One region of the Solibacillus sp. FSL W8-0372 genome, then DNA from elsewhere that is predicted to be linked to it. Evidence: riboswitches for the same ligand, from Rfam matches in the RefSeq annotation. Region 1 holds a riboswitch; each other region holds the start of a gene.

Region 1 (7,557 bases):
TCGGTCAAACATTTCAATTGTTAAATACAGTATATATTCGGCTTTATTTCATGTCAATTAGAATAATTTAAATTATAAAAATTTTGATCTAAGTAGAAATTACCTCAGGAGTTAATATTATAATACCATGATAAATCTGACTGTCTTCATCACATGCTTCACAGAACTCACACTCTTCTTCAGACCAAAATGCATAAAAACGGTCATTTTTGTAAGCTTCAAACTCATATTTTTCGCGAAATTTTGCAAGTAACTGATTAAATGCTATTAGGAATTGTTGTTCTGTCTCAAATTTTTCAACAGATACAATATGTTCTTCCCAGCCCTCAAATTGCCACCAAGGCTCATAATCTGCTTTCATATATATAATTTGATACATAAACATTATCCTTTCTTTATAAGACCATTCTATACAGAGAACATGAATATGTCTAATAATCGATATTTTCATATGATACTACAAGTGATAAGACAAATAATAGTATAAATTTATTAAAATGGAATGATTGATTTTTTAAAGAACCTCACACAATATTCCCTAGCAGCTTTTATCGTTTTCAAACATTTTACTTTGTTATTTGAACAAAAACTTGATACGATTAGAAAAAGACTTTCATTTTTTTATTTGTGAAAGAATTAAAGTCTGAAACTTTTTTTCATTTCAAACGTATCAATAGTATCGAGTAAAGGAGGTACGAAAATGCTTGGTCCTATAAATTTTCTTACAAGACACTTAATAAACTTTTTAGTCTTCTCAACTGCTCTAACACTTACTTTTGTAAATTTATCGGGTATAGCGACGATGCTTGCACTACCTCTTGGAGTAGGTGCCTATCTCATTAGCAATAAGGTGACATTGGGCATTCAGAAAGCTACTCAAAGTAAAAAGCTAGGGCTGTCCAAATCCGAATATAATTTAATTGAAGCACAACTTAAACAGGCCCGTGCACATATTCAGGCATTGAATCAGCAGTATATCCGTGTACGTTCTGTACGCTCATTTAAACAAATAAATGAAATGTCTAAATTATCAAAGCGCATAATCAATATTGTCCAGACTAATCCTCAAAAGTTTTATGCTGTAGAAGATTTCTTCTATGCACACTTACCTTCAGCTGTTGAGCTGTCGGATAAATATACATTATTAACAAAAGAGCAGGTTCCTGGTACGGATGTACATTTAGCTCTGGAAGATACGCGTAAAACATTAAAAGAGCTTCAAATAACGATGGAATCCGATTTGAAGAGTGCTCTATCATCAGATATCGAAAACTTAAAAATCGAACTTGACTTTGCTAAAATGTCGAATGAAAAACGTAAAGATCGATTAAAAATCGGCGGTGAGTAACAAATGAATATGACGAATAATCCATTTGATGCCTTTACAACAAGTGAGAATACAGACTTACAAGTAAGTAAAGAACAATTTGCGGTGAACGTTGCGAACAATGCAGCCTCACCGCTTTTCGCATCATTATCAAATCAAATGAAGCAAAGGGTATTACAACTAGCGCAAAATTTGGAACCAAAACAATATGAAGATGTTCTTGCATTTGGTTTGCCCGCTCAGGAAGCATTAAAGAAATTTACTTCCCAAATGCTACAATACATCCAGCGAAAAGATGTCCGAAAAGTGGGTGAAGTATTATCTGATTTAATGCAGCATCTAGAAATGATAGATCCGGATGCTTTGATCGAGCAGGAAAAAGGATTTTTTGCAAAGTTATTTAATCGTTCCAAACAGTCTATTCAGGAAATCATGACTCATTATAATAAATTAAGTAAAAGAATAGACCGATTAAGTATTCAATTAGAATATAATCAAAGTGCCCTACTGAATGATTACCAGTTTCTAAATAAATTATATGCAATGAATGAGGAATACTTTCAGGAAGTTAATATTTATATTGCGACGCTTGAAGTAAAAAAACAGCATATGAGGGATGTTGTGTTGCCTGCCCTTCAACAAGAGGTAATAGAAGGTCAAAACCCTTTTAAACAGCATGAACTGAAAGATTTGGAAATGCAAATCGAATGGATTGACCGCCGTATGTATGATTTAGAGCTTTCGCGGGAAGTTTCCATCCAATATGCTCCCCAAATCCGTATGATTCAACAAACAAATCAACTGTTAATCGAAAAGATTCAAAGCTCTATTATGACGACTATACCTCTATGGCAGGCCCAAATAGCCATGTTATTGAATATGAACAACCAGCGTCGCGCTATGCAATCGCAGGAACGTCTTATGAATGCATCAGAGCAATTAATGCGGAAAAACGGAAAGATGCTCGAGGCTTCCAGTAAGGCAGCAAAACGTCCTGCACTATCACATAACGATGTTGACCGCTTTAAACAAACTCAGCTTCAACTATTGCATGATATCGAAGACACGCTACGTATGCATGTGAAAACAGATGAAAAGCGCCATGAGATCGAACATATTATTTTAGAGCAAAAATAAAAATGGGTACGTAAAAGACAAAATAGCCTTTTACGTACCCATTATTTTTAAGCAAAATACTCTTTGTAGAATCCGCCAACTTCACCTGTGTTATCAATAACAAAGATGAATTCTTCCGTCTCATTCTTCACTTCATATTCTTTGCCTACTGTTAATACATTTGATACTAAATACTTTGACGCATCCGTATGTACACATTTTACTGTACGAATCGTAGGTGCATCTTTCCATTTTAAATGTAGCATGCTGTTCCCTCACTTTTAACAAATATCTATACTCTTCTATTTTATATGATTTTACCGCTATAGGAAAGCCTCGATCGTATAAAAAACGGTAAGCACCAATAATTGATAGAAACAGTAGTACATGTTAAACTCACATTCAGAGGTGGAATTTATGGCATTTGGTAGTGTTCCAATGTGGTTTTTTGCAATAGCAATTGCATTTGCCGTTGTCTTTATACTTATTAGTGAATGGAATTCGAGAAAGTAAAGCTAGGCAAAAGAAAAACAAGGGTGTGTTCCGAATGAAATTTTCCGGAAACCCCTTGTTTTTTAGTAATAAGCTATTTTTATAGATGAATCACTATTTTTAACGCAACGTACGCTTTAAAAACTCCTTCGTCCGTTCATGACTTGGATTTACAAGTATTGCTTCCGGTGCCCCTTCTTCTACAATGACCCCTTTATCCATAAAGACGATGCGGTCTGATACTTCTTTGGCAAATTCCATTTCATGTGTCACAATCAGCATTGTATTTCCTTGATCAGCGAGGTGACGCATTACTTTCAATACTTCCCCTACCATCTCCGGATCGAGTGCAGATGTCGGTTCATCGAATAACATTACATCCGGATCCATCGCTAAAGCACGGGCTATTGCAACACGTTGTTTTTGGCCACCAGATAAATGCTTTGGTTTTGCGTTTTTATAGGCACTCATACCAACAAGCTCCAAGTACTTCATCGCATTTTGCTGTGCCTCTTCTTTTGAACGCTTCAACACCTTTATTTGCCCGACTACGCAGTTATGAAGCACGTCTAAGTTATTGAATAAATTAAACTGCTGAAAGACCATTCCTAAATGTGTGCGGTACTTTTCAATATGATGGCCATCGTTTAATATATTTTCTCCGTTATATATGATTTCTCCGGCTGTAGGCGTTTCGAGCAAGTTAATGCATCGTAGCAATGTTGATTTCCCAGAACCAGAAGATCCGATTAATGTCACAACTTCCCCTTTATTCACCTGGAAGTTAACATCTTTTAATACTTCATGGTCACCGAATTTTTTATTTAAATGGTTAATATCAATTACAACTGTCATAGTTTAATTACCATCCTTTTCTAGCTTATTGCCTGTAATGAGCTCCACTTTATAGGAAGCAGGTCCATCCATCTTCTTCTCAAACAGTAATAAGAACCTTGTTACGGTAAATGTCATAATGAAGTACAATACCGTTGCAATAAAGAATGCTTCGATATATTTATAGTTGCTTCCGGCAATCGAGTTCGCTGTGAAAAATAGTTCCACAACGGAAATAACACTTAATACGGAAGAATCTTTTATATTCATAACGAACTGGTTGCCTGTTGCAGGTAATATATTGCGTGCTACTTGTGGAATGACAATATGTAACATCGTTTGAAGATGATTCATGCCAATTGCCTGAGCTGCCTCAAATTGACCTTTGTCAATTGATACAATACCCCCACGTACATACTCAGCCATATATGCCCCAGTATTTAAACTTATAACGACAGATGCTGCAAGAAAGCGGTCAATGTCAATCCCTAAATATACGAGACCATAAAACACAACCATCGCCTGTACCATCATTGGTGTCCCTCTGAAAATCTCAACATATGAAGTTAAAATAAAGTTAAATACTTTCAAAATAATCGTTTTTACGTTCCTTTTACGTTGTGGAATTGTATGCATTATTCCGATAAAGAATCCGATAAGTGTTCCACAAATTGTTCCGATAATCGCTAATAGAAGTGCAGTCCAAGCTCCACGTACGAATAAATCCCAGTTGTTCGTAAACAAGTTCCATGATGATTCTAAAAATGCCATAGCCTTGTCCTCCAATTCTTTCTTATTAATATATGTATTAAGCAATGATAATAGAAAAAGGTTGTCTCCCGTTTGCCGGCAAGACAACCTTCATTAAACAATAATTGCAACACGATTATTGTGCTGCTGGTTGATTTGCAATTGCGTCTTCCATTAATTGCTGACGCTCTTCTTCCGAAATTTCAGCTAATACTTTGTTAATTTGTTCACGTAAATCAGATCCCTTTTTCAGCCCTACTGCTACAGCTGTTGAAGCTTCATCTGCTTCGAAGTTTGGCTCTGGAACGATATACTTAATGTTGTTTAATGCCATTTCAGCAGAGATCCCTTCAGGACGCTCAGAAACGTAGCCATCGATTGCACCTGATTGTAATTGCACGCGCATTGCACCAAAGTCAGTTGCTGCAACCTGCTTGTTTACACCTTCGATTTGGTCGATTACGTCATAGTGAGTTGTCGCTTGCTGACCAGTAATTTTAGCACCTGAAAAATCAGATAATGATGTTGCATTTGCATATGGACCATCTTCTTTTACGACAATTACATAATCGCTTGTATAATAGTTTTCTGTGAAATCAATCGCTTCCATACGATCTGGCATTGGCGACATACCTGCAATTACTAAATCAATTGCTCCAGATTGTAGAGAAGGAATTAAACCATCCCAGTCCGTTTTAACGACTTTCAATTCCATATCTAAGCCTTCAGCGATTTTTTTCGCGATTTCTACATCATAGCCTGCTGCATATTCTTTCGAACCATCAATCGGTACGCCACCGTTTGAATCGCCCTTTTGCGACCAGTTAAAAGGTGCATAACCGGCTTCCATACCAACCTTCAATACTTTCTTGTCTGATCCAGTTGTTGTTTCGTCATCTGAACCGCATGCTGCAAGTACAAATATTGTCATCATTGCGGTAATGACCATTAATAGTTTCTTTTTCAAGTTAACTCTCCCCTTAATAAATGTATTTCAGGCTTTTAAAAATGAAAAAAAACGACCAAAAAGGATATCCTTAGGTCGTTTACATTCACGATTAGCCCAAATCCTCTACAGTTCCCAATATGAGATAGCACACCTCAATCATCCGGGAAGAAGATTGAGACAGTCCTGCAATTATTTATTACAGACCCAGCGCTGTTAAATCGAGCTATAACAACACTTCGGCGATATTTCCTTCTTTTATACTTCACTGTCAGCTCAATGACTCCATACAAAACTATTAAATACCGCACCTCTACCTCACTAAGCTGTGAGGTTTTGTTATTAAATTAATAGTTTAAGTTTAACATTATTCCAACTTTTCCGTCAACACTCATTTTTCTGAAATTTAAAGGAAAAAAGCTAATTCGCAATATACATTACGAATTAGCTTTCAAAGTTTTAATTATGAATTTAATAATAAATCTTCTGGGTTTTCGATCATTTCTTTAACTGTTTTTAAGAAACCAACAGAATCTTTACCATCAATAATACGGTGGTCGTAAGATAATGCTACATACATCATTGGGCGAATTTGAACTTCACCGTTAACAGCTACTGGACGGTTAACGATAGAGTGCATACCTAAAATACCAGCTTGAGTACCATTCATGATTGGTGTAGACATTAATGAACCGAATACACCACCGTTAGTGATAGTGAATGATCCACCAGCCATGTCGTTTAAGCCTAATTTTTTGTCGCGTGCTTTACCAGCTAATTCAGCGATGTTTTTCTCGATTTCAGCAAAGTTCTTAGCGTTAGCATCACGAACTACTGGTACTACTAAACCTTCTTCAGTTGATACAGCGATACCGATATCGAAGAAATTGTTTAAGTGAATTTCATCACCGTTAATTTGAGCGTTAACGTATGGATATTTTTTAAGTGCTGCAACTACTGCTTTTGTGAAGAATGACATGAAACCTAATTTAATGTCGTTATCTTTCACGAATTGTTCTTGTTTACGTTTACGTAAAGCCATGATGTTAGTCATGTCGATTTCGTTGAACGTAGTTAACATTGCAGTTGATTGTTTAACTTCTAATAAACGTTTTGCAATTGTTTGACGACGACGGCTCATTTTTTCAACAGTTACACGATCAGTGTCACCTGCTGGAGTGAAGATCATTGGACCATTTCCAGCTGGAGCTGCAGTTGCTTGTGCAGGTGCTGCCGGCGCTGTGCCATGAGCTGCTACATCTTGAACACGTACACGACCTTGAGGATCTACTGGAGAGATCGCTGCTAAGTCAATGCCTTTTTCACGAGCTAGTTTACGAGCTGCTGGTGAAGCAATTACTCGCTCACCTGAAGTTTCTTCAACTGCTACTGGAGCTGGAGCTGCTGCTGCTTTAGGAGCTTCTTCTTTTGCAGGTGCAGCAGGAGCTGGTGCTTCCTCTTTTGCTGCAGGTGCAGGTGCTGCGCCTTCGCCAGCTTCAACTACTGCGATTACTTGTCCTACTAAAACAGTATCGCCTTCTTCAGCTAAAATTTGAGTTAATACGCCTGCTTCTTCAGAGATGATTTCAGCGTTTACTTTATCTGTTTCTAATTCTACGATGAATTCGCCTTTTTCTACGCGATCTCCAACTTTTTTAACCCACTGGGCAATTGTGCCTTCAGTAATTGATTCTGCTAATTCAGGGACTTTAATTTCAGCCACGTTCATATCCTCCTTTTATTACGCTATACAGTTATTGTATAGCAAGCTACCCCTACCTTGTATAGAAGTAGCTCGGTATCAATCAATCGATTATATTATTTTTCAAGTGCTTCGTTAACTAATTTCGCTTGAGCTGCTTTATGTGAATCGCCATCACCTTCAGAAGTTGAGCTCATTGCAGGACGACCTACATAGCGAACTTTTTTGCCTTCAGCAATTTCATATAATGTTTCAAGAACATAAGTCCATGAGCCTTGGTTTTTCGGCTCTTCCTGTACCCATACAATTTCTTTCACATTTGGGAAACGAGCGATAATATCTTTCACTTGTTGTGCTGGGAATGGGTAAATTTGTTCAACACGAACGATG
Region 2 (7,557 bases), 1.6 Mb from region 1:
GCGTTCAAAATTAGCGGCATCTTCTTTTTTTGTACTTTTTGCATGATCCATAGATTCTATTTGATACGTATTTAAAGAAGTATAAATAAGCGATTCGTTATATTGCTTTTTTAGCCATGCCTCAAATTGTAAAGAACCTTTAAATTCACGAGGGGCTCCCTTTATTTCACTCAAATAAAGCTCTTTTAAAAGTTCTCTATTTAATAATGACTCTGCAAAAGTCTGCTCACTTCTATCTTCTACTTTAAAAAAGGGTACGGCATTTGTGCTGACTAGGAAAATTCGTGATTTGTAGGGATTTCCATTTGTTAAAAACGGACGAAATGCTACAGTTTTTCCATCTTCGCCCATTAACCATTGATGCATTTTCTTATATAAACCTGTTGAGATAGGCATTCCTAACACTTCCTTATAAGTATAGAGATTTTTCATTTCTTCTATAATACCATTCCTTCCTTTTAAAGTATAAAAGGAAGGCTAAAGGGCATTTCATAATTGAGAGCAAAGTTATTTTATTCACTACATTTGTGATAATAGACACTCAAATACATATATTCGCCCCCTTCATGGTTATTTTAGACACTTGGCTTTACTTAATAGACACTCTCCTTTAGATATTAGCCACTTTGCAAGACTTAATGTCCCAATTCAGTTTCACTCCACAAAAAAAACGCAATGAAAGCTGATGCTCACATTACGTTTTAATTACTATTTATTTGATAAGTCACAGTCCATTAAAGGGACAATTTTTGTTTTATGTTTTACTTTATAGAAAATCCATAATGAAGCAAATAACGGTAAGCCGATATATGAAACGACTACTCCGTACCAGTCAATTGTCCCGCCCATAAAGGCCATATAGTTTTGACCAAGTACGACAATCATACATAGGGCAAACGCAAATAGCGGACCGAATGGGAAGAATTTCGATACATACGGTAAATCGCTCAATGACTTCCCTTGTGCGACATATGCACGACGGAAGCGGTAATGACTGATTGCAATACCGAGCCAAGCGATAAAGCCGGACATCCCTGAAGCGTTTAATAACCAAATATATACGACACCATCGCCAAAGAATGAAGCTAAAAATGCGAGCGATCCTACTGCCAATGTAGCAAGAAGTGCATACATTGGAATGCCGCGCGTCGTTACTTTCATAAACAGTTTCGGTGCTTTTCCGTCTACTGCTAATTGATAAAGCATACGACTTGCTGCATAAAGACCTGAGTTCCCTGCAGAAAGCATTGCTGTTAAAATAATCGCATTCATAACAGATGCTGCAAATGCGACACCTAAGTTTTCAAATACTAATGTAAATGGGCTTGTTGCAATATCTTCTGATAAAAGGCGTGAATCTGTATACGGAATAAGTAGTCCGATTGCACCGATCGCGAAAATGTAAAACAGCAAAATACGCCAGAATACTGAACGTACAGCTTTTGGAATGTTTTTGCCTGGATCATCTGTTTCCCCAGCTGTTACCCCTAGCATTTCCGTCCCTTGGAATGAGAAACCAGCTGCCAGGAAAATACCGAATAGTGCAAGGAAACCGCCATTAAACGGAGCATCTCCTGCAAAGAAATTCGTGAAGCCGACCGGATCATTCCCGCCTAAAATGCCGAAAATCATTAAAAAGCTGACAATGATAAATACAATAACTGTTGCGACTTTAATCATCGCAAACCAATATTCTGCTTCACCAAACGCTTTTACAGATAATAAGTTAAATGTTAATACGACCGCGATAAATAAAAGCGTCCATACAAGTGACGAGCTGTCCGGAAACCAGTATTTCATAATTAATGAAACAGCCGCAATTTCCGCTGCAATTGTAATTGCCCAGTTGTACCAATAGTTCCAACCAAGCGCAAATCCTAATGCTGGGTCTACAAATTTCGTTGCATACGTACTAAACGAACCGGATGTCGGCATATAAGCTGCCATTTCACCTAATGACGTCATTAGGAAATACACCATAACCCCGATTAATGCATATGCGAGCAATGCCCCGCCAGGACCTGCCTGTGCAATGGCACCACCTGATGCTAAAAATAGCCCTGTACCAATCGTTCCGCCTAACGAAATCATTGTAACATGGCGGCTTTTTAATCCTCTTTTTAACTCGTTTTTATTACCGAGCTGATCTATTTTAATTTCACTCACGATTATAAAACTCCCTTTTTGTTTTGTTTGGTGAAGTGTAAAAAGAAAAACCACCACAAGTTTTTGTGATGGTTATAATTACACCTCATCAAACTTGAAAGATAGCTCAACACATGCTTACACATGTGACAGTTCTGTTCCTTATCGGAGACAGCCCCAGCGTTATATTTAAGAAGAAAAATAACACTTCGGCAATCATTCCTTTCATAAAGCTTCACAGATTCTTCTCAATCTCCGCTATACTAATTTTAATGATTGCGACCTCTACCCCATACATTTACATGAGGTAATTACTTTAATTGAAATAATGATTATTAGTCTAACATAATATTTTTTTGATAGCAACGCGTTACTATTTTTCTGTTTTTTAAGATTATTCTAACTATTTAATTGGCGTTGTTGCAGGAAAAGGAGCCTTATTGATGAATGAACAAAAAATAAACCAAAATAGCAAAAAAATACTATCGAATAAACCACTTCTCTTTTTTATGGTAGCTGTATTCCTATTCGCTACTACTTTACGTACACCGATTACTGTAGTAGGTCCTATTATTTCCTTTATCCGGGATGGCCTCGGCATTTCAAACGTGTTGGCAGGATTTTTAACAACTATTCCATTAGTCGCGTTTGCTATTGTTTCACCATTTGCACCGCGCATCGCACGTAAATGGGGAATGGAATGGACTTTATTTTATTCAGTTATTTTACTTTGTACCGGAGTCTTACTACGTTCAGTAGGTGAAACAGCACTTCTAATTGGAGGAACAATTCTTATAGGGATTGCCATCGCTTTTGGGAATGTTCTTATTCCGAGTTACTTCAAATGGAAATTCCCGCTGCATATCGGCTTGTTAACTGGGGTGTATTCCGTATCGATGAATATTTCTTCCGGACTTGCTGCCGGCTTTAGTTTTCCGATTGCCACAAATGCAGGCTGGCAAATAGCTTTAGGCTTTTCGATTGTTTTAGGTGTTCTGACATTAGCTATATGGATACCGATTTTGCGAACGCCTAAAGTGGACTTGCATATGTCCGCATCACAGACAATGAAAACCCAAATGTGGAAATCACCGCTCGCCTGGGCTGTTGCAGGCGCAATGGGCTTCCAGTCATTCTTATTCTACTGCTCCTCTGCATGGTTGCCGGAAATTTTTATAAGCCAAGGTTTGGATGCTACCGCGGCTGGTTGGATGGTGTCTGTTATGCAATTTGCGCAAATTCCGATGACGTTTGTTATTCCAATTATCGCAGGGAAGCTCATTTCACAGCGTCCGATCGTCATTTTCTTTACGATTTGTTATTTAATTGGCTTTACGGGTGTTTTGATGGAATGGACAAGCCTCGCGATATTATGGATGATCTTTTTAGGTTTTGCAGGCGGTGCTTCATTCGGTTTAGTATTGATGCTGTTTTCACTGCGTACAGAAACTGCATACGATGCAGCGGAGCTCTCCGGCTTTGCGCAATCAATCGGCTATTTAGTTGCAGCAGTCGGACCTGTTCTATTCGGTTATGTACATGATTTGACGAATAGTTGGTTCATGCCGCTACTGTTATTTATTTTAATTTCAGTTTTATTATTCTTTGCTTCATTTATAAGCGCAAAGAATCAAACAGTCTAACCAAACATACGTACCCTTTTATGCTATAATAAAAGTGAGTAAATAAAAGGAGTACTGAACTATTGCGTAAAAAACGAAAACGAAATAAAAAACGGCTGCCGATTATACCGTTATTTTTCATTGCATTAGCTGCTGCAGTTGGTTTTAATGTAACCAAAACTTTAGAAGGTATGGGTATAGGAATTATCACTTATTTTGTACTCTATATTGGTTTTATAATTTGGCTGAAAACACGAAAAATAAGAAAGTTACGGAAGTCCGGTATTCGGGAAGTCGACCAAATGAGCGGTGAAGATTTTGAAAAATTTTTAGGTGAACTATTTAAACGCCGCGGCTTTAAAGTGCGCTATACCGCAACGAGTGGTGATTACGGGGCGGATCTCATTTTGAAGGATGGGAAAGACATCATTGCTGTGCAGGCAAAACGCTATTCCAGTACGGTCGGTGTAAAGGCTGTCCAGGAGATTATCGGTGCGGTGAAAATGTATGAGGCAACAGAAGCATGGGTTGTAACGAACAGCCATTTTACCCGGCAGGCCGAAAAACTTGCAGATATTAATGATGTTTATTTAATCGATCGTGATGAATTAATTCAAATCATCTTAAATAAAAGATAAAAGGGTTTTGTTCAGAGTTAATTTGATTTTGAACATAACCCTTTTTTGTGGTGCCTCCCCGTTAATATGGTTGCAATTGATAAAAGTAATTTGGCTTTTTGATTGTATTAGCAATCGGCTCGTGATAAATGTCCGTTGTTGCCGGTGATAATGGTGGGATAAGCCATACCCAGTTTCCTGTTACATCACGGCCGTTTGTTTTTTCTTGCTGGCTGAAAAGTTGAAACTGCTGTGCTGCTGTATGGTGATCAACTATACTCACTCCGGCATTTTTATAAGAATGAAGTACCGCGACATTTAATTCCACGAGTGCACGGTCTTTCCAAAGAGTAGCATTTAGTGATGTATCCAACCCCATTGCCTCAGTAATTTTTGGCAGGAAATTATATCGGTACTTATCGGCCAAATTGCGAGCACCGATTTCTGTCCCCATATACCAGCCATTGAACGGTGCAGCTTGGTAGTCTTCTCCTGCAATGTTAAAACGCATGCTTGAAATGATTGGGACTGCATACCACTGCATGTTTAATTTTGAAAAATCATAGTCGGGATGCGTAATGGGCACTTCAAGCACGATCTCTTTAGGCAAATCATAGTAAATCGGCTCACGGTTATCTACTTGAAGGACAAGCGGCAATACATCATAATTTGCCCGCGTACCTTGCCATCCAAGACCTTCGCAGATTTTCGTGAATTCTACAGACGTGGAATCCCCAATAATCCCTTCCTCTGTTTCATACCCTGCATAGCGAATGAGCTGATGATTCCAAATCCGTACACGGTTCGGGTCAAATAAAGTAATGGCTGGCCGAATTTTGCCGTTGTTTGTGGCAAATACAATATGGTTCACAAGTGCTTCGTATATTTCATCCTCATTTAGCAATTGACGCTGATCAAAAACGGTTAAGCTATTCCAAAATAGCCGACCGATACATTTATTGCTGTTGCGCCATGCAACTCGCGCACCATAAGTAAGTTCCTCGGTAGTTAAAACAAACGCCGGATGCTTTGCTTCTTCTATACGTAACTTCAGCCAGTCATCCGATTGCTTCGTTTCTTGTTTATATAAAGTGAGAAATTCAATTCTTTCTTGTAATTCCTTCGTTGTCGTTATCATCGTTTCATCTCCCTATTCCTTCATTTTGGCGCTTAAAATCAGGAAACTCAACGAAACAACAGCTGATTAAAACATGTATTTTTCATACATGACTAAAAGTGTTCATAAACAGAGGAAATAAAAAGATATGCACATTTTTATGCATACCTTGTCTCTTACTTCTTCCATTTGTCGCTCGCCTTGAAATTATAAACGGGGGTCACATGCTTTTGAATTGATACGGTTTCACCGATTTGCTCCACGATTTCCTGCATTGGTTTGTATGCCATTGGTGCTTCATCCAATGTTTCCTCACTGACAGAGGTTGTCCAAATACCTTTCATCGTTTCCTTGAAATTATCCATTGATAGATTTTTCATCGCCGCTGTTCTTGAATAAATACGACCTGCTCCATGTGGGGCGGATTCATTCCAATCAGCATTGCCTTTACCGATACAAATTAACGAACCATCTCGCATATTCATTGGGATGACAAGCTTTTCATCCTTTGCAGCACGCACAGCCCCTTTACGCAAAATCATTGCATCGGTATCTATATAATTGTGTACAGAATCAAACTGCTCTGCAAACTCCCACTTCATATGATTAGCAATCGTTTTTGCAATTTGAATACGGTTTTCGTGTGCAAAACGCTGTGCCAATTTCATGTCGGCAATGTAATCATCGAATTGATCCCCAACCAAATAAGCTAAATCTTTTGGGACAAAGGGGTTTTCCTTCTTATACGCCTCTATCATTTTTTGAATTTCTTTTTCCTGTCCTACTTCTTTTAAAGCTTTAATTTTTTCTGTTAAATCTTCACGCTGTAACGATTCAAATGCGCGCTTTTGATGCCATTTTGCTACTTTCGCCCCGACATAACGAGAACCTGTGTGAATTAGTAAATAATAGATACCTTCATCATCTTTTGCCAGCTCAATAAAGTGATTGCCACCGCCTAATGTGCCAAGGGATCGGTTCGTATAGTCATTTTGTAAGCCGCGTGCGGTAAAATTTTCGTTTGCAAAAAGCTCGTGACTTTCTGGCGTATCATCATGAATTTCATTGCCACTTGGAACGAAACGTCTAATCGTTGCATCGAGCTTGTTAAAGTCCACTGCTCCTGAACCAATTTCAGAAACAAGTACACCACATCCAACATCTACCCCGACCAAATTCGGTACAACATGTTCCTTCAGCTGTATCGTTGTACCGATCACACAACCTTTACCTGCATGATAATCAGGCATAATGCGTACTTTCGTTCCTTCCATAAACGATTGATTGACAAGCTCATTAATTTGTAGGATCGCTGTTTCCTGTGGTGTATTCGTATATATTTTTGCGTTCGTAAATTTCCCGGTCACTTCGATCAATTCTGTTCACGCCTTTCCTTTTTTAACATCAGTAGAGCAAATAATATAAGTGTAAGTAGCATATAAATTCCGATTAACATGAGCGGTGACCTCTGTACAATGAAACCGAATGCGACTTCAGATTGTAATACGAAATCATCCGGCGCAAATTGAGGCCGATATAAAAAAGTTTGAATGATACCAAAAATCAGTTGAGCTAGCGTATAAAGAATAAATAGAAGAAGCGCACCTAGTGATGCGAACATAAATTTACGTTTCAAGACCTCACCCCCTTTTTATGAAACAATTGGTAGTATTTACGTGCTGAGAGAGGAATAAGTTTCGTTAAACTTTAATGGCAAGGAAAATTTTACCTGTTTATTTTATTCGAAGTAATTGAGCGATATTAGAAGGTTCGGATCACATTTTAGCAGTTCTAGCACTGATATTAGAAAGTTCCAGAGGGTTTTTAGCAACTATGAAGCATATATTAGAAAGCATAGCTGATCCCAGCATAAAGTTTGGAATACTCAATTATACCCTTGCCAATAAACCCACTATTCTTATAGACTTTATAAAAAGGGGCGGGTAAATTTGAATATTGATCATATTGAGTCTTTTATATACGTAGTGGAGTACAAAAGTGTCCATAAAGCTGCGAATGTATTGTTTCTTTCACAACCTACTATTTCAGCACGTAT
Region 3 (7,557 bases), 860 kb from region 1:
GCTTTTGAAGTCCTTTAATGTACTTCACAGCATTTGGTCCCGCAACCATACCACCGTAAATTGCTGATAATAGTGAGTTAGCACCTAAACGGTTTGCACCGTGTTGTGAGTAATCACATTCACCCGCAGCAAATAATCCAGGGATTTCAGTCATTTGGTCATAGTCGACCCATAATCCACCCATTGAATAGTGAACTGCCGGGAAGATTTTCATCGGTAATTTACGTGGGTCATCCCCTACGAATTTCTCGTAGATTTCAATGATACCACCTAATTTAATATCTAATTCATGTGGATCTTTGTGGGATAGGTCTAAGTATACCATGTTTTCGCCATTAATACCCAGTTTTTGATTTACACACACATCAAAAATCTCACGTGTTGCGATATCACGTGGTACTAAGTTACCGTAAGCAGGGTATTTTTCTTCTAGGAAGTACCATGGCTTACCGTCTTTATAAGTCCAAACACGTCCACCTTCACCACGAGCAGATTCTGACATTAGACGGTTTTTGTCATCGCCAGGAATTGCAGTTGGGTGAATTTGAATCATCTCACCATTTGAATATGTTGCACCTTGTTGATAAACAATCGATGCAGCAGAACCTGTGTTAATAACAGAGTTCGTTGTTTTACCGAAGATAATACCAGGTCCACCAGTAGCCATAATAACTGCATCACCACGGAATGAACGGATTTCTTCGCTTTTTAGATCTTGTGCTACGATACCACGGCAAACGCCTTCATCATCAAGCACCGCACCAAGGAATTCCCAGTGCTCATATTTTGTAACTAAACCAGCAACTTCTTGAGCACGAACTTGCTCATCTAGTGCGTATAATAATTGTTGACCTGTTGTAGCACCAGAGAATGCTGTACGGTGCATTAACGTACCGCCGAAACGACGGAAATCAAGTAAACCTTCTGGCGTACGGTTGAACATTACACCCATACGGTCCATTAAGTGAATAATTCCAGGGGCTGCATCACACATACCCTTAACTGGTGGTTGGTTCGCTAAGAAGTCTCCACCGTAAACTGTATCGTCAAAGTGGATCCATGGAGAATCCCCTTCACCTTTTGTATTTACTGCTCCGTTAATTCCGCCTTGTGCACATACAGAGTGTGAACGTTTTACTGGAACTAACGAGAATAATTCAACTGCAGTACCAACTTCAGCTGCTTTAATCGTAGCCATTAAGCCTGCTAAACCGCCACCAACGACGATTACTTTACTCTTTGCCATGATTATTTCTCACTCCTCATTAATTGCTAATTACTTTTACTCATAATTCATCTGAACTGTCTTAATAACTGTATATTAGTGGTCAAGTTAAACTAAACAGCGAATGAAATGATAGCTGCAACACCTATGATTGCTAAAATTACGAAGAATAATAACGTAACATAAGTTGTAATCTGTTGAGATTTTTTAGACTGTGTAATACCCCAGCTCACTAAGAATGACCATAGACCGTTCGCTAAGTGGAATGCTGCTGATACGATACCGACAATATAGAATGCCAACATTAATGGGTTATCTACGATTTCTACCATCATATCGAAGTTAACTTCAGCGCCAAATGCTTTTTGAACACGCGTTTGGAAAATGTGCCATGCAATGAAGATTACAAGGAAGATTCCTGTGAAACGTTGTAAAGCAAACATCCAGTTACGGAACGTGCTGAAACGACCCGTATTGTGTGTAGATGTAAATGCAATAAACACACCATAGAATCCGTGGAACATTAATGGAATATAAATAATAATCCATTCCATTGCTAACAATAACGAGTGCGGAACTAATTCCATCATACCTGTTGCGTTATTGTAAACCTCTTCACCACCAACTGCAGTGAAGTTCAAAGACAAGTGGAACACCAAGAACAACCCGACAGGAACTACACCTAATAACGAGTGTAAGCGGCGCCATAAAAATTCACGATCTTTCGACAAAACTGTTACCCCCCTTAGTACTTGAAATACACAAGTGCAACGCCTCAAATTTGTAAACGTTGTGTTATTGACTGCGCATTTCATCATGGTACAATATTATGACATGTCCATTGTACTCTCAACAGATACTAGCGTCAAGGTAACGAGGGATATTTTATAATCATTTTAAAGACGGATTTTTGCTATATTAAGTCCAGTTTTTTCTACTTATAACTATTTTCTTCCTGAAAGAATGAAAATTATAAGAAAATTTATGAAAGAGGTTTTTAATATGGAGGGGTACAAAATGAAAACGATTCCAAGTTTTGGATATGAAATCCTTCGCGATCATCTTCTACCATCGATTTTAGGTAAGCATGAGGAAGATGTTTTATATTGGGCAGGGAAAGAACTAGCACGTAAATTTCCGCTATTTTCCATGGATGAGCTTCCTTCATTTTTCGGGGAGGCCGGCTGGGGTCAGTTAATTTTGGAGAAAGAAATAAAGGATGAACTTCATTACATACTTATGACGACCGAGGAAATGTCGATTAATATTGAGCAACGCTGTTTTCGTTTAGAAGCAGGCTTTTTAGCTGAGCAAAAGCAAAAACAACTTGGCTATTTAACGGAATGCTATGAAGAAAAAATCGAAAAGAAGAATTGCGTCAAATTCATTTTAAAGTGGGATTTAAAAGAGAAGATTTGAGCGTAAATAAAAACTGCTGCTTTTTAAAAGCTAGCAGTTTTTTAGTTTCTTTAACATAGAAATATAGTTATATCATTCTTGATTACCACTAGTAAAGACTCTCCACTCTGTCTCGTATCTTTATTTTAAGAAGCGGGAACTTCTTTCATTGCTATATTAAATTCCTCATGCAAAGCATTGGCAGCGCGCACCATTTCTTCTTGTGGCACAACGACCGACACTTTTATTTCAGATGTGCTAACCATTTTAACCGGAATATGCTCACGTCCCAGACGCGCAAACATACGTGCTGCGACTCCAGGGTTTGAAGCCATTGCTGATCCAATAATCGATACTTTAGCCAATCCGATTTCAAAATCTGCAAAACTAAATCCAAGTGACAATTTACTCGACTCTAATACACGTAAAGCATCAGCAAATTCTTCTTTTGAAATTGTAAAAGAAATTGTAGGCTTAATCCCGTCAATAACTGCCTGCACAATAATATCAACATTAATATCATTTTCCGCTAAAACACTAAATACTTCGGCTAATGACGCTGTTTCATATGAATCATATCCGATCGTTAAACGAATAATATCAGATTCATATGCCACCCCGCGCACAAGTAAATTTTTTTCCATGTCTACATCCCCTTTTATTAATGTACCTTCTACGTCTTCGGTAGCTGAGCGTACAACGATTGGCATATTGTAATTTTTTGCAAGCTCAACTGCTCGAGGATGCAAAATTTTGGTACCTAAATTGGAAAACTCCAACATTTCATCATATGAAATTACAGATAATTTCGTAGCATCCTCCACTAGCTGCGGATCTGCCGTATAAATGCCTTCTACCGTTGAATAAATATCAACACGTTCCGCATTTAAGGCGATGGCTAATGCAACGGCGGAAGTTTCAGAACCGCCTTTCCCCAAAGTCGAAATGTTGTCTGTGTATGTTATTCCTTGGAATCCTGATACAACAACGATCTCTCCTAGTTCAAAATGTTTTTCAAAACGCTTATTAACTATAGAATCAATTCGGGCATTTCCATATTTTTCATTTGTTTGGATACCTGCCTGCCAACCGGCAAGTGACACTGCTTTTCCCCCATGCTCCTGAATTGCTAAAGCAAGAAGGACGCTTGTTATCTGCGCTCCCGTAGAGATTAATGCATCCATTTCACGCTTCGACGGTTCATGAGTAATTTCCGAGGCAAATTGCCGTAAATTTTGACGAATGGACGTCATCGAAGAAACGACAACGACTAAGTTTATGCCACGACCTTGCTCTTTTATCACCTTTTTTGCTACCTGTACTATTTTTTCTGTTGTTGCCAACATTGGTCCACCAAACTTTACTACAACTGTCTGCAATGTCTTCCACCCCTTATTTTTTTCCATCAAAAAAGCGACCTTCCATATGTTCATGGAAAGTCGCCGTCAATACAAATAAAAGTTTATATGTTTTTCAGGATAGCTCTCCAGAACATAAAGTTCTGACAATCTTACATTTCTTAAATGCAAAACCAGCAAAACACGTGAACAATACGTATTTCACTTCGGCAGAATTCCCTTTCAATTGCTGTCGCTGGAATTGTTCTTCCTCGAGCAATTTACTCTTAAATACTGCACCTCTATCGTTTATTAACTATTGAATTGTCTTTTATAGTAACACAACATTATTCTTTATTCAATGATGCTTCGTGAAAGTGACGATAAATTACTTCTGCCAATTTGGCAGGAACACCGGCTTCTTGCAATTGTAACTCTGTTGCTTCCCTAATTTTTTTTACCGATCCAAAATGCTTCATAAGTTGCTGTTTACGTTTCGGTCCTATACCCGGAATGCCATCAAGAACGGATGTAATTGCATTCGTCTGATGTTGCTGACGCAAAAATGTAATGGCAAATCGGTGTACCTCATCTTGTATACGTTGCAATAAGTAAAAACCATCACTTGTCCGTTTTAAAGGTACAACTTCTGGTGGAGCGCCAAATAACAGTTGGGATGTGTTATGCTTATCGTCTTTTGCAAGACCTGCTATTGGAATCATTAATCCTAGCTCATCTTCTATTACTTCTCTTGCAACCTCCATTTGTCCTTTTCCTCCATCGATTAGGATTAAGTCCGGTAATGGCAAGCTTTCTCGTAATACCCGCGTATAACGGCGCCGAATGACTTCTTGCATCGCCCCATAGTCATCATGTTTTGCGGCTTCTCGTGTTTTATATTTCCGGTATTCCTTTTTTGCAGGCTTCCCGTCTACAAACACAACCATTGCAGAAACAGGATCAGCACCATGCATATGACTATTATCAAATGCTTCGATACGAAGTGGTAATGGAATTTGCATAGCTTCGGCAAGTGCTTCACAAGCTCCTACTGTACGTTCTTCCTGACGCTCAATTAACTGGAATTTTCCATGTATTGCAATATTGGCATTTTTCATAGCTAAATCGACCAGCTCTTTTTTTGTACCGCGCTTTGGTGTCTGCACCTTTACGTTTAAAAGCTTTTGCAAAATCGTACCATCAATCGTCTTTGGTACAAAAATCTCTTTCGGCAGTAAATGATGTGGCTGCTCGTAAAATCGTCCGACAAATGTTAAAAATTCTTCTTCTGCCTCGTTATATATAGGGAAAATCGATACATCACGTTCAATTAATTTTCCTTGCCGTACAAAAAATACTTGTACACACATCCACCCTTTTTCGACTGCATAGCCAAATACATCCCGATTGCTTAAATCATCCGATACGATTTTTTGCTTTTGCATAACCTGCTCGATATGTGCAATTAAATCCCGGAATTCCTTCGCCCGTTCAAATTCCAGCTTTTCGGCTGCATCGAGCATTTTTTGCTGAAGATCTTTCTGTATTTCTTCGACACCACCGTTTAAAAACTTTGAAATTTCACCTATCATTTCATCATATACTTGTTTTTCAATTTCTTTTACACAAGGTGCTAAGCATTGCCCTAAATGATAATACAGGCATACTTGATTTGGCAGATGTGTACATTTACGAAGTGGATATAAACGATCGAGCAATTTCCGCGTTTCATTGGCCGCATACGCGTTTGGATAAGGCCCAAAATATTTTGCCTTATCCTTTTTTACTTTCCTTGTCGTTATTATTCGAGGGTAACGTTCATTCGTTATTTTTATATAAGGGTATGTTTTATCATCTGTTAGCTTTACATTATATTTCGGATCATGTAATTTGATCAAATTCAGTTCAAGTATAAGCGCTTCGAGATCACTTGAAGTTACAATATATTCAAAGTCCTCTATTTCACTGACTAATCTGGCTGTTTTACCATCATGACTTCCCGTAAAATACGAACGCACTCGGTTTTTTAACACTTTTGCCTTGCCGACATATATAATCGTCCCTTGACGGTCTTTCATAATATAGCAGCCGGATTCATTCGGTAATATTTCTAGCTTTGCTTTAATATTTGCATTCATATTCTCACCTATTGGATATGTCATTCACTTTATTTTAACTGATAGTCCCATAAGAAAAAAGCCGTACACCTTATTAGGCATACGGCTTTGCAAATTGATTATTTGTTGTCGTTAATAAAGTCGATTAAAGCTTCTTTTGGCATGAAGCCAGCAGTTTTTGCTTTTAATTCACCATCAACAAATAATAATAATGATGGGATTGACATGATTTGATAATCAGCAGCAGTGCCTTGGTTGTTATCTACGTCAACTTTTACGATTTTTACTTCGTTACCGATTTCTGCATCTAATTCTTCAAGAACTGGAGCAATCATTTTACATGGTCCGCACCATGCTGCCCAAAAGTCTACTAAAACTGTGCCGTTTGAAATTTCCTGTGGGAAAGTTTGATCTGTACCGTGTACAATTGCCATAATAAAATAGCCTCCTTAAATAACATCTGGTTGTAGTATAGCATGTTTTGCCATTTAAAAAGTAGTAAAATGCTTGGGAATATAAACAGATGACATTTTACAGTAGTTTTTCATATTGTTTGCACTTATTTTGACATAAAAAGCTCCCCTCAAAACGAGGGAAGCTAGTCATTATGCGTTTACTTTAAGTGCTTTAAACTCTTCGATTAACATTGGTACTACTTCAAATAAATCGCCTACAATACCATAGTCCGCTACTTTGAAGATGTTTGCTTCCGGATCTTTATTAATGGCAACGATTACTTTTGAATTCGACATACCAGCCATATGTTGGATAGCACCGGAAATACCAGCTGCAATATAAAGGTCCGGTGTTACAACTTTACCTGTTTGACCGATTTGTAATGAGTAATCACAATATTCAGCGTCACATGCACCACGAGAGGCACCTACTGCACCGCCTAGTAAATTAGCAAGCTCTTTTAATGGCTCGAACCCTTCTTCGGATTTTACCCCACGGCCACCAGCTACTACTACTTTTGCTTCTGAAAGGTCAACACCTTCTGTTGATTTACGGACAACTTCCTTAATGATTGTACGTAAATTTGTTATATCAACTGATACCGATGATACTTCACCAGAACGAGAACCATCTTTCTCTAAAGGCGCGATGTTGTTCGGACGGATTGTCGCAAAAATTACGCCGTCTTTAATTTTTACTTTCTCAAATGCTTTACCAGAATAAATCGGACGGATGAATACAGTATCATCGCCAGACCCTTCAATATCTGTTACATCCGAAATTAAACCGGATTGTAAGCGAGAGGCAATTTTTGGTGATAAGTCTTTACCTAAAGATGTATGACCGAAGACAATTGCTTCTGGGCTTTCTTGTTCAACAACCGCTAAAATAGCTTGGCTGTAACCGTCAGATGTATAATTTTTCAAGTGTGGATGCTCAACTGTAATTACGCGGCTTGCACCATAGGCAACTAACTCTTGAGCTAAATCCGTTACTGAATCCCCTACTAATAATCCTACTACTT

Evidence for each region. Region 1 has a riboswitch for lysine ahead of MKY13_RS09035 (transporter substrate-binding domain-containing protein). Riboswitches for the same ligand answer to the same signal wherever they lie in the genome.
Region 2: it holds a riboswitch for lysine, as region 1 does, so the genes downstream of both, MKY13_RS01250 (amino acid permease) here and MKY13_RS09035 (transporter substrate-binding domain-containing protein) in region 1, are expected to answer to the same signal.
Region 3: it holds a riboswitch for lysine, as region 1 does, so the genes downstream of both, MKY13_RS13810 (aspartate kinase) here and MKY13_RS09035 (transporter substrate-binding domain-containing protein) in region 1, are expected to answer to the same signal.

Annotation. Positions count from the first base shown of each region.
Region 1 is NZ_CP150204.1:1,831,683-1,839,239, forward strand. It holds gene MKY13_RS09005 (DUF1033 family protein) at 89-385, opposite strand; gene MKY13_RS09010 (5-bromo-4-chloroindolyl phosphate hydrolysis family protein) at 701-1,348, shown strand; gene MKY13_RS09015 (toxic anion resistance protein) at 1,358-2,464, shown strand; gene MKY13_RS09020 (DUF6501 family protein) at 2,512-2,709, opposite strand; gene MKY13_RS09025 (amino acid ABC transporter ATP-binding protein) at 3,056-3,790, opposite strand; gene MKY13_RS09030 (amino acid ABC transporter permease) at 3,794-4,540, opposite strand; gene MKY13_RS09035 (transporter substrate-binding domain-containing protein) at 4,656-5,486, opposite strand; lysine riboswitch at 5,604-5,789, opposite strand; gene odhB (2-oxoglutarate dehydrogenase complex dihydrolipoyllysine-residue succinyltransferase) at 5,929-7,188, opposite strand; gene MKY13_RS09045 (2-oxoglutarate dehydrogenase E1 component) at 7,284-7,557, opposite strand, start outside.
Region 2 is NZ_CP150204.1:241,184-248,740, reverse strand. It holds gene MKY13_RS01255 (RNA 2'-phosphotransferase) at 1-432, opposite strand, end outside; gene MKY13_RS01250 (amino acid permease) at 709-2,166, opposite strand; lysine riboswitch at 2,261-2,441, opposite strand; gene MKY13_RS01245 (MFS transporter) at 2,589-3,788, shown strand; gene MKY13_RS01240 (restriction endonuclease) at 3,851-4,405, shown strand; gene MKY13_RS01235 (nitric oxide synthase oxygenase) at 4,467-5,522, opposite strand; gene MKY13_RS01230 (RtcB family protein) at 5,678-6,877, opposite strand; gene MKY13_RS01225 (hypothetical protein) at 6,874-7,137, opposite strand; gene MKY13_RS01220 (LysR family transcriptional regulator) at 7,451-7,557, shown strand, end outside.
Region 3 is NZ_CP150204.1:2,694,620-2,702,176, forward strand. It holds gene sdhA (succinate dehydrogenase flavoprotein subunit) at 1-1,246, opposite strand, end outside; gene MKY13_RS13800 (succinate dehydrogenase cytochrome b558 subunit) at 1,339-1,956, opposite strand; gene MKY13_RS13805 (YslB family protein) at 2,228-2,644, shown strand; gene MKY13_RS13810 (aspartate kinase) at 2,770-4,002, opposite strand; lysine riboswitch at 4,095-4,273, opposite strand; gene uvrC (excinuclease ABC subunit UvrC) at 4,308-6,098, opposite strand; gene trxA (thioredoxin) at 6,197-6,511, opposite strand; gene MKY13_RS13825 (electron transfer flavoprotein subunit alpha/FixB family protein) at 6,683-7,557, opposite strand, start outside.